One region of the Mesorhizobium sp. WSM4871 genome, then DNA from elsewhere that is predicted to be linked to it. Evidence: predicted binding sites of a transcription regulator. Region 1 holds the regulator's gene; the other holds the start of a gene.
The links. Region 1 encodes HrcA, which represses chaperone genes, less so after heat shock. Its sites were predicted from a motif close to GTTAGCACTCNCNNNNNGNGAGTGCTAAC; they were not measured.

Region 1 (5,168 bases):
GTCGGTGACGTAGAGGGCAGATTCCAGGATTGCAGAGGGCGTCACGAGGCACCCCCCTCTGGCCTGCCAGCCATCTTCCCCGCAAGGGGGGAGATCAGCGGCTTCGAGGCTAGCGCCCGCTTTGCAACGTTGGAGATTGGCGAAAGCCGCGATGACACCCGATCTCCCCCCTTGCGGGGAAGATGGCCGGCAGGCCAGAGGGGGGTGTCCAGGCTCGGCATTGAAAGCCTACACCACGGCCATCTGCTGCAAGCTGACCAGACGCTGGATGCCTTTCTTGGCCAGGCCCATCAGCGCCGCGAACTGCTCTTCCGAGAAAGGCTCGCCCTCGGCCGTGCCCTGGATCTCGACGATGCCGCCCTTGCCGGTCATGACGAAATTGGCGTCGGTGCCGGCCGAGGAATCCTCGATATAATCGAGGTCGATCACCGGCTGGCCGTCATGAATGCCGCAGGAGATCGCCGCGACATGGTCCTTCAGCACCTTGGCGACGCTGGCCATCTGTCGAGCTTCCATCCAGCGCAGGCAGTCGTACAGCGCCACCCAACCGCCGGTTATCGAGGCGGTGCGCGTGCCGCCATCGGCCTGGATCACGTCGCAGTCGACGGTGATCTGCTGCTCGCCCAGCGCCTGCAGATCGACCACGGCGCGCAGCGAACGGCCGATCAGCCGCTGGATTTCCAGCGTGCGCCCGCCCTGCTTGCCGGCGGAGGCCTCGCGGCGCATGCGCTCGCCGGTCGAACGCGGCAGCATGCCATACTCGGCCGTCACCCAGCCCTTGCCGGAATTGCGCATCCAGCCCGGCACCTTCTCCTCAAGGCTGGCCGTGCACAAAACATGCGTGTCGCCGAATTTCACCAGGCATGAGCCTTCCGCATGCTTGGAAACGCCGCGCTCGAAGGAGATCGCGCGCATTTCGTCGGGTTGGCGTTTGGAAGGGCGCATTCGGGGCTTCTTTCTTGTTATTTCTGGAATCGTGGCCGGCTTGTAACCGCACGGCGCGCAGGGCGCAAAGGAAAATGGACCGGGTCTCGCTGAAGCAACCGGGTTGCGCTGACACCGCCGAACTCTATATCCTTGATATCGGAGGTTTTTGGCCCGAATGACCAAGGCAGTCGATCCCGCGTCCCAGTCTCCCGTGCTTCAGTCGCCAGCACTCCAATCGCTTGATATGCGCTCGCGCGATATTTTCCGGCGCATTGTCGATTCCTATCTCAGGGACGGCGAACCGGTTGGCTCGCGCAGCCTGTCGCGGATCCTGCCGTCGTCACTGTCGCCGGCCACCATCCGCAACGTGATGAGCGACCTCGAGCATCTCGGACTGATTTACGCGCCGCATATCTCGGCCGGCCGGTTGCCGACGCAGGCCGGCCTGCGCTTCTTCGTCGACGCCTTCATGGAGCTTGGCGACCTTTCCGACGAGGAGCGCCGCATCATCGAGGCGCAGGTGCGGGCTTCCGGCTCGGGCGCGACGCTGGAGCATATGCTCACCGAAGCCAGCCAGATGCTGTCCGGCATGTCGCGCGGCGCCGGCCTGGTGCTCGCCGCCAAGAACGAAGTGGCGCTGAAACATATCGAATTCATCCAGCTCGAGCCGACCAAGGCGCTGGCCGTGCTGGTCTCGCAGAACGGCGACGTCGAAAATCGCGTCGTCGACCTGCCCGCCGGCATCACCGTCTCGCAATTGCATGAGGCGTCGAACTTCCTCAACGCCCATATCCGCGGCCGCACGCTGGCCGAGGCACGCATCGAGATCGCCCGCATCAAGGAAGAGACGAGAGCCGCCCTCGACACGTTGTCGCAGGATTTGGTCGAGAAGGGCCTGGCGGTTTGGGCCGGCGCCGAAAGCGGCCTGCCGGCGCGGCTCATCGTGCGCGGCCGCGCCAATCTCCTGGAAAACGTCACCGCCCAGGCCGACATCGAACTGCTCAGGCATCTGTTCGAGGACCTGGAAACGCAGGACGGGCTGATCCAGCTGCTAGACCTCGCCGAGGACGGGCCGGGCGTTCGCATCTTCATCGGCTCGGAAAACAAGCTGTTTTCGCTGTCGGGCTCGTCGCTGGTGGTGGCGCCCTATCGCGACAAGGACGCTCGCGTCATCGGTGCGCTTGGCGTGATCGGCCCGACCCGGCTGAACTATGCGCGCATAGTACCGATGGTCGACTATACGGCCCAGCTTATTTCCCGGATGCTGCGGTAAGGAGAAGAACAATGGCGCTGGAATCATTCAAGGCCCAGATCAGCCTGTTGCTGGAAGAAATGGTCAATCAGCCCGAGGACCAGCATGAGATCCAGGAGCAGCTGCGCGAAAAGCTGAGGGAAATGCGCGCCATGGGCCTGCCATTGCCGGATGACCTCGTCACGCTGGAAAAGCGCCTTGACGATGATTTTTACGCCGCGGGGATGTGAGGCAAGGGTCAAGCGCGGAACGGCTTCTGCCCGTTCCTCGTTCTAATGCATGTCGCGCAAAAGTTGCATGTCGCGCAAAGTGTGCGGCGGTTCTGCGATGACGACATGCATGAAGGGAAGTTGACGCTGGAGGCAGGATGATCCGATTTGCCGGTCTTTTGGGCGCCGTCCTGCTTGTCGCGACAGCCGCTTTTGCTCAGCAGGCGGCTGAGCCGCTGCTGAAGGGCGAAGCTGCCTTCGGCGACTGGCACGCCGACCGGCCGGGGGTGCGCCGCCTGATCCGGCCTGAGGATCTGCAGGCGCCATTCATTACCGAATCCGCCTCGAACAGCCCCGGCGTGGCGCAGCGGCCTGAAGAAGCCAAGCCGATCCTGCCGCCGGGCTTTTCGGCGGAAATGATCGCCTCCGGCATCATCAATCCGCGTGTTGTCCGCGTTGCCCCGAACGGCGACCTGTTCGTGGCCAACAGCAATGACAACCAGATACGCCTCTATCGCCTCGCCGAAGGCAGCGCGCGACCCGCCGAGACGGCGATCTTCGCCAATAATCTCACCCGGCCCTATGGCATTGCCTTTTATCCCCCGGGCGACAATCCGCAGTGGGTCTATATCGCCAACAGCAACGGCGTCGTGCGCTTTGCCTATCGCAATGGTGACCTGAAAGCCCGGGGTGACCCGGAGACCATCGTCGATAACATTCCCAGGAAGAGCCATTGGACCCGCGACATTGCCTTCTCGCAGGACGGCAAGACGCTCTATTTCTCGGTCGGCTCCTACTCGAATGTGGGCGAGGAGGGCATGGGGAAGGAACCGGAAGGCGGCCTCGACGCCTGGGTGAAGTCGAAGCCGCTGGGCGCGGCCTGGGGCATGGAGGATGGCCGCGCCGATGTGCTGGCCTTCGATCCGGACGGCAAGAACAGGCGGGTCGTGGCCACCGGCCTGCGCAACTGCGCGGGCATGACCATCCAGCCGGCGACGGGCGCCTTGTGGTGCGTCGTCAACGAGCGCGACTCGCTGGGCGACAATGTGCCGTTCGAATTTGCAACGACCGTCCGGGAAGGCGGCTTCTACGGCTGGCCCTGGTACTATATCGGCAACAACGAGGATCCGCGCCGCAAGGGCGAGCGGCCCGACCTTGCCGACAAAACCATCGTTCCCGACGTGCTGATGCAGGCGCATTCGGCGCCGCTCAACATCGTCTTTTATGACGGCAAGGGCTTCCCATCCGACTATGAGGGGGATGCTTTCGTAGCCTTGCACGGTTCGTGGAACCGCGGCGTCAGGACCGGCTACAAGGTCGTCCGGCTGAAGTTCAGGGATGGCAAGCCGACCGGCGAGTATGAGGATTTCATGACCGGCTTCGTTGTCTCCGACGACGAAGTCTGGGGCCGCCCGGTCGGTGTCGCGGTGGCCAAAGACGGCGCGTTGATCGTCACCGAGGACGGCAACGGCACCATCTGGCGCGTGACTTACGACGCCCACCGGTCCTGACCGGCGGTTTGCACCGCTGGTGCAATCGAATCCGGCCGTCAGCGAATTCACGCCAGCCCACCTTTGTGCGACAAGGCTGACCATGACCCTTGCAGGATTCCTCGCCTACAGTGCTGCCCTCGGTATCGCCGCCGCCATTCCCGGTCCTGGCGTCACCGCGCTGGTGGCGCGTGCGCTCGGCTCCGGCTTCCGCTCTTCGCTGGCGATGTCGTTCGGGCTGATGCTCGCCGATCTTATCTATCTCACCGCCGTGGTGCTCGGCCTCGCTTTTGTCGCGCAGACCTTCGGCATGGTGTTCCTGGCGATCAAATGGTTCGGCGTTGCCTATCTTGCCTTCCTCGGCTGGCGGTTCTGGACGAGCGGCATCACGCCCGAAACGGTTGAAGCCAGGAAGGGCAAGGGCGGGCTGGTATCGAGCTTCGTCGCCGGCCTTGCCGTCACCCTCGGCAATCCGAAGACGATGATCTTCTACCTCGCCATCACCCCGACCATCGTCGATCTGAAGACCATTACGCTGGCCGACTACGGCATCCTGGTCACGATCACCGTGGTCGTCCTTCTGGTGGTGCTGGTGCCCTATCTGGCGCTGGCGGCCAAGGCGCGCTGGTTCCTGAAGTCGCCGCGGGCGCTTAAAGCCCTGAACCGCACCGCCGCCGGCTTCATGGTCGGGGCTGCCGCGGCGATCGCCGCCCGCCAGTAGGTGCATCGATATTCAGGTGATGCCGGCCTGCAAATAGCGGCATCCTGCGCTTCCGGTGCTCACGTACAAAAAGTACGCTCCGCTCCGGTTCTCGGAAGTCACCATTTTCGGCTCGGCCTGACCTGAATCTCAATACACCTTGGTGCGCAATCAGCTCCTATTCCGCCAAACCATTCCCAATGAGCTCCGATCCCGGAAATGGTATTCCGGGGCGCAGCTGTTTTCAGCAAGCGCCCCACTCGGATATTTTCGAGCCGCAGCCTATCTTGCGCGGTTGAAAGTCCTATTCTGTCGGCTGATGCCAATTGCCTGATCTGGGAGCGAAACCAATGAACAAGCCCGTCACCCCCGCCCGCGTGCCCGGCCGCGGCCGCGTCTTCAATTCGATCACCGAGACGATCGGGGACACGCCGCTGGTGCGGCTCGACAAATTCGCCAGGGAAAAGGGCGTCGTCGCCAACCTGCTCGCCAAGCTCGAATTCTTCAACCCGATCGCCTCGGTCAAGGATCGCATCGGCGTCGCCATGATCGAGGCGCTGGAGGCCTCGGGCAAGATCGCGCCCGGCCGC
Region 2 (5,168 bases), on a different contig from region 1:
AACCGCGGAACGCCTCGTCGATCATGCGGTTCATCTCGCGATGCAACGCCATGAACGGATCGCGGTCGTCGTCACGATAGAGGGTGGGAACCGGACTATTCTCCCGGCCCCATGGGATGAGATCACGAATAGCCATTGGTGTTTTCCTTTCTCGATTGGTTGTGTCGAAGGCGTCGTCAGACCGCCTTCTCTCAGGCGGCCTGCTTCTCGACCTGTCGCGCCTTCGGCGCACTGTCCTCCTTGGCGATTGCGATACGACGCGGCTTCATCTCCTCGGGTACTTCGCGCACGAGGTCGATCGTCAGCAGGCCGTTGTTTAGCGAGGCGCCGGTGACCACCATATGGTCGGCAAGCTCGAAGCGCCGTGTGAACGGCCGCAACGGCAGGCCGCGATGCAGATACTGCACCTTGTCCTGTTCCTTGCGCTCGCCCGACACCACGAGAAGGTTCGGCTCGTGGCTGATATCGAGATCGTCTTCAGAAAAGCCGGCGACGGCGATCTTCACGCGATAGCTGTTCTCGTCGCTTCGCTCGATGTCATACGGCGGCCAGCTGTCAACTGCCTGAGGCGCGTTTTCCAGCAGGTTGAAGACGCGGTCGAAGCCGATGCTCGACCGATAGAGCGGGGAAAAGTCAAATGCGTTTCTCATAGCTACATCCTCCATTGAGCAACATAGGTACGAGGAGCGCCAAAGAGCTTTGGCGCCCCTTGGGTTTCTGCCGGCCCCGTTGGGCGGCCGGCACTGTCGATTTGGATATTGTGAGCCCGGAATCAAGACCAGATTCAATGCCGCTGGACGATTTTTTTGTTGCAACATTGTGGCCGGCAATGCCGGTCTCAACCGTCATCAAGGATCGCGCCGGCACGCTGCATGGAGGATATCAAGTCCATGACACGCGACGACATCATTTCGGTGCTGGTGGACGACGCCGTCATCGCCGACATCGCCCCGACCAGTGTCCTCTGCCGCCGCCAAAGAGTGGCTGATCGGGCTCCTCGAACCCATGCCGACAACATATAAAAGTTGGCGCCAGGAGACTTGAAGCGCACCGAGGAAGGAACCATCTCGTCGACCGGTGCCGACATCGGCCACCGGTTTACTTGCTCTACTTGCTCTAGAAACGGAAGAAGAAGGAGGAAGTGATGAACGACGTCCCGTTTTCCGAGCCGATCACGCTCAAGCTGCAATCCGACGGAGAGCGCAAGGTCGCCAGCAGCTGGGAAGCCATCGAATGCATGCAGCAGTGGCCGCAATGGGCGCGCGACCGAAGCTGGCGCGCAGCCTATCGCGCCTGCCGCGACGCTCTCGACGGCTGGCGTACGGGGCGCGAGGCCCGCACAGCCTTCGTCAAGGCGGCTCGCGCGGCCGGATTGCTTGTCCGCGGCCGTAAGTCTGCCTGACCGGCCATTGCCCGCATCGCGGGGGGCGGCTGACGCCGCCGGATCCGTCCTCAGGCCATTTGGCAATTATTGAAGGGTGACTACACCGTCCACAGACCGCCATTCGGAAGGTTGAATCAGGCGGTGATGGGCGACGCGCACGGAATGCAGCGGACCTTCGATCTCGCGCTCCCAATACTCGAGGAAATGTTTCAGCGTCGGGAAATCGGGGGCGATGTCGTATTCCTGCCAGACGAAAAGCTGCAGCAGGCTCCGATGGTCGGGAAGGCGGTAATGGATCTCCGCCGTCGTAAGTCCGAAGCCCTGCATCTGAAGCTGGAACTCCCTGCTGACCATACGCGTCTCCTTTCAACATCAACTGAAGTTGTCGGCGCTCATACCGCCGAAAATCGAACAACGCTCCGGCTCGGCGGGCCGTTCCATGCCATTCCGGTCAAGCTGCTGCAGGGCTTCCATGATTGTGTCGAAAAGTATCGGCCGTTCGGCGCCGGGCGGTTGGCGCAGTGACGGCATGCATTCGACCGCGCAGGCGTCGGATGCCCATGATGCGAGAATGGCGCGCTTTTCGAAGACATCGAGATTGCCGTCGCTCAGCACATCCGTCGGGTGCTTGAAGAATCGTGCCGGATCCAGAAGGCGGTTCAGATCCGATGTTTCAGTCGACATGGAAGGGACGATTGTCGAGAGGTGGTCTTCCATTGCTATTCTCCGCTCGCAATAAACTCCTCGGCTTGGGTATATCGGGGCCGTCGCGCCGGCTCCGCTTTCGGCAATATCTTGCAATGCGCCGGGCCGATTTCAAGTCGCCAAATGACAAATAACCGCATGATTACAGTGCATTGGCACTCGACCATACCGAGTGCCAAAAAATTTTCGAAATCCTCTTGAAACCCGTTATTGGCAGACTAACTCGATATGCGCGCGATGCCCGAACAGGGGTCACGCACCGTCGCGTCGACCGTTGTGCCGGTCGGCCGCGAAGGGAGGTCCAAGAAAACCTGTTTGTCCTATGAGGAGAACAACATGACGTTCCGCCCATTGCATGACCGTATCCTAGTTCGCCGCATCGAGGTCGACGAGAAGACCGCCGGTGGCATCATCATTCCCGACACCGCCAAGGAAAAGCCGCAGGAGGGCGAGGTCATCGCCGCCGGATCGGGCGCGCGTGACGAGGCCGGCCAGCTACAGCCTCTCGATGTCAAGGTCGGCGATCGCATCCTGTTCGGCAAGTGGTCCGGCACCGAGATCAAGCTCGACGGCGAGGACCTGCTCATCATGAAGGAGAGCGACGTGCTGGGCGTGATCGACGCCAGCGCCGAAGTGAAGAAGGCCGCCTGAGCGGGGCCGGACAAGCAATCAGTCAACGAAAAGCTGCCTAATCGAAGGAGTGATCCATGGCTGCCAAGGAAGTGAAATTCCATACCGAAGCCCGCGAGAAAATGCTGCGCGGCGTCGACATCCTCGCCAACGCGGTGAAGGTCACGCTCGGCCCCAAAGGCCGCAACGTCGTCATCGACAAGTCGTTCGGCGCCCCGCGCATCACCAAGGACGGCGTCACCGTCGCCAAGGAAATCGAGCTTGAGGACAAGTTCGAAAACATGGGCGCGCAGATGGTGCGCGAAGTCGCTTCGAAGACCAACGACATCGCCGGCGACGGCACCACGACCGCGACGGTTCTGGCGCAGTCGATCGTCAGGGAAGGGGCCAAGGCGGTGGCCTCGGGCATGAACCCGATGGACCTGAAGCGCGGCATCGACAAGGCGGTCGACGCCGTTGTCGCCGAACTCAAAGCCAATGCCAGGAAGGTGACCAGGAACGACGAGATCGCCCAGGTCGGCGCCATCTCGGCCAATGGCGATGCCGAGATCGGCCGCTTCCTCGCCGAGGCGATGGAAAAGGTCGGTAATGAGGGCGTCATCACGGTCGAGGAGGCCAAGACCGCCGAGACCGAGCTCGAAGTCGTCGAAGGCATGCAGTTCGACCGCGGCTATCTCTCGCCCTATTTCATCACCAACCAGGACAAGATGCGCGTCGAGCTCGATGAACCCTATGTGCTGATCCACGAAAAGAAACTCTCAAACCTGCAGGCCATGCTTCCGGTGCTCGAAGCTGCCGTGCAATCGGGCAAGCCGCTGCTGATCATTGCCGAGGACGTCGAGGGCGAGGCTCTGGCGACGCTCGTCGTCAACAAGCTGCGCGGCGGGCTGAAGGTCGCGGCCGTCAAGGCGCCGGGCTTCGGCGATCGCCGCAAGGCCATGCTGGAGGACATCGCCATCCTGACCGGCGGAACGGCGATCTCGGAAGACTTGGGCATCAAGCTGGAGAACGTGACGCTGGAGATGCTTGGCCGCGCCAAGAAGGTGGTGATCGAGAAGGAGAACACCACCGTCGTCGATGGCGCCGGTCGCAAGGGCGAAATCCAGGGACGCATCACCCAAATCAAGGCGCAGATCGAGGAGACCACCTCCGACTACGACCGCGAAAAGCTGCAGGAGCGGCTGGCCAAGCTCGCCGGGGGTGTCGCCGTGATCCGCGTTGGCGGTTCGACGGAGGTCGAGGTCAAGGAGCGCAAGGACCGGGTGGACGACGCCTTGCACGCGACCCGCGCGGCGGTCGAGGAAGGCGTTCTGCCCGGCGGCGGCGTGGCGTTGCTGAGGGCGGCGAAGGCGCTGGACGGAATCCTGGTCGACAACCCCGACCAGAAGACCGGTGTCGAGATCGTGCGTCGCGCGATCGAAGCGCCGGTGCGCCAGATCGCCGAGAACGCCGGCGCCGAAGGCTCGATCATCGTCGGCAAGCTGCGCGAAAAGACCGATTTCGGCTATGGCTGGAACGCCCAGACCAATGAGTTCGGCGATCTCTATGGGCAGGGCGTGATCGACCCGGCCAAGGTCGTGCGCACGGCTCTGCAGGACGCCGCGTCCGTCGCCGGACTGCTCGTCACCACGGAGGCGATGGTGGCCGAGAAGCCGAAGAAGGAAGCGGCTGCTCCGGCGATGCCCGGCGGTGGCGGCATGGACTTCTGAGGTCCAGACTTCGAGGACAAACGGGCCGTGCCCGCTGGTGGGCACGGCCCTGCGTGACCAATATCTGCAGGTGTTGCCATGGATATGATGAACAGTTTTGGACACATCGCGGCGCCAACCCTTCCGAAAACCGATTTCAACTATGAGACGGAGTGCAAGACGGCGCTGGCGCCGCTTGTCGACGGATTGCTGGACGCGGTGGAGTCGGCCGGCTGGGACCGCCGCAAGGCGACCTACACGCTAATGTTTCTGTCGGCTCGGCGATTGGGAACCGGCAAGGAGGAGCGAAAATGATTGCGGCGCGCATGCGTGAATGCCTGCGCCTGCTGAGGTGGTCGGAATCCGATTTTGCCGAAGAGGTTGGCTATCCGGTTGCAACGGCAAGAAACTGGCTCTGGGGGCGCGAGCGTCCACCGCTGGGCGTGGTGGCCTGGCTGGAGGCGCTGGTCAAGGCGCATCGATCGCTGCCGTGGCCGGGGATGCCGGCAACTCCGGCGAACCAGCGCGCCGGTGCCACGTCGGCCGGGATGTCGGCCACGCCCGAAATTCGTACGGCATCTGCAATCGAAACCGGTCCGATACCGAGAAACGGCCCGATTTTTGACCGTGGCCCGATTTTTGACCATGGAATGCAGACAGTTGAACACCGAAAGGAGAGTGTCATGGATCGTTCTTCTTTTGAAAAGCCGGTGACGATCCTCACCGGCCTCGGCATGGCGACGAAAATAGAAAGCGCGGCG

Region 2: the regulator HrcA is predicted to act here: its motif matches at 2,241-2,269, upstream of AC0L2H_RS11385 (co-chaperone GroES).

The regions. Positions count from the first base shown of each region.
Region 1 covers NZ_JBVVPU010000008.1:38,134-43,301, reverse strand. Annotated here, with positions in the region: gene AC0L2H_RS17355 (VOC family protein) at 1-45, opposite strand, end outside; gene rph (ribonuclease PH) at 229-945, opposite strand; gene hrcA (heat-inducible transcriptional repressor HrcA) at 1,103-2,200, shown strand; gene AC0L2H_RS17340 (hypothetical protein) at 2,212-2,409, shown strand; gene AC0L2H_RS17335 (PQQ-dependent sugar dehydrogenase) at 2,547-3,899, shown strand; gene AC0L2H_RS17330 (LysE family translocator) at 3,982-4,599, shown strand; gene cysK (cysteine synthase A) at 4,929-5,168, shown strand, end outside.
Region 2 covers NZ_JBVVPU010000004.1:414,952-420,119, forward strand. Annotated here, with positions in the region: gene AC0L2H_RS11355 (Hsp20/alpha crystallin family protein) at 1-136, opposite strand, end outside; gene AC0L2H_RS11360 (Hsp20 family protein) at 192-650, opposite strand; gene AC0L2H_RS11365 (hypothetical protein) at 891-1,022, shown strand; gene AC0L2H_RS11370 (DUF982 domain-containing protein) at 1,145-1,402, shown strand; gene AC0L2H_RS11375 (usg protein) at 1,469-1,738, opposite strand; gene AC0L2H_RS11380 (hypothetical protein) at 1,757-2,185, opposite strand; gene AC0L2H_RS11385 (co-chaperone GroES) at 2,426-2,740, shown strand; gene groL (chaperonin GroEL) at 2,797-4,428, shown strand; gene AC0L2H_RS11395 (hypothetical protein) at 4,507-4,722, shown strand; gene AC0L2H_RS11400 (DUF982 domain-containing protein) at 4,719-5,168, shown strand, end outside.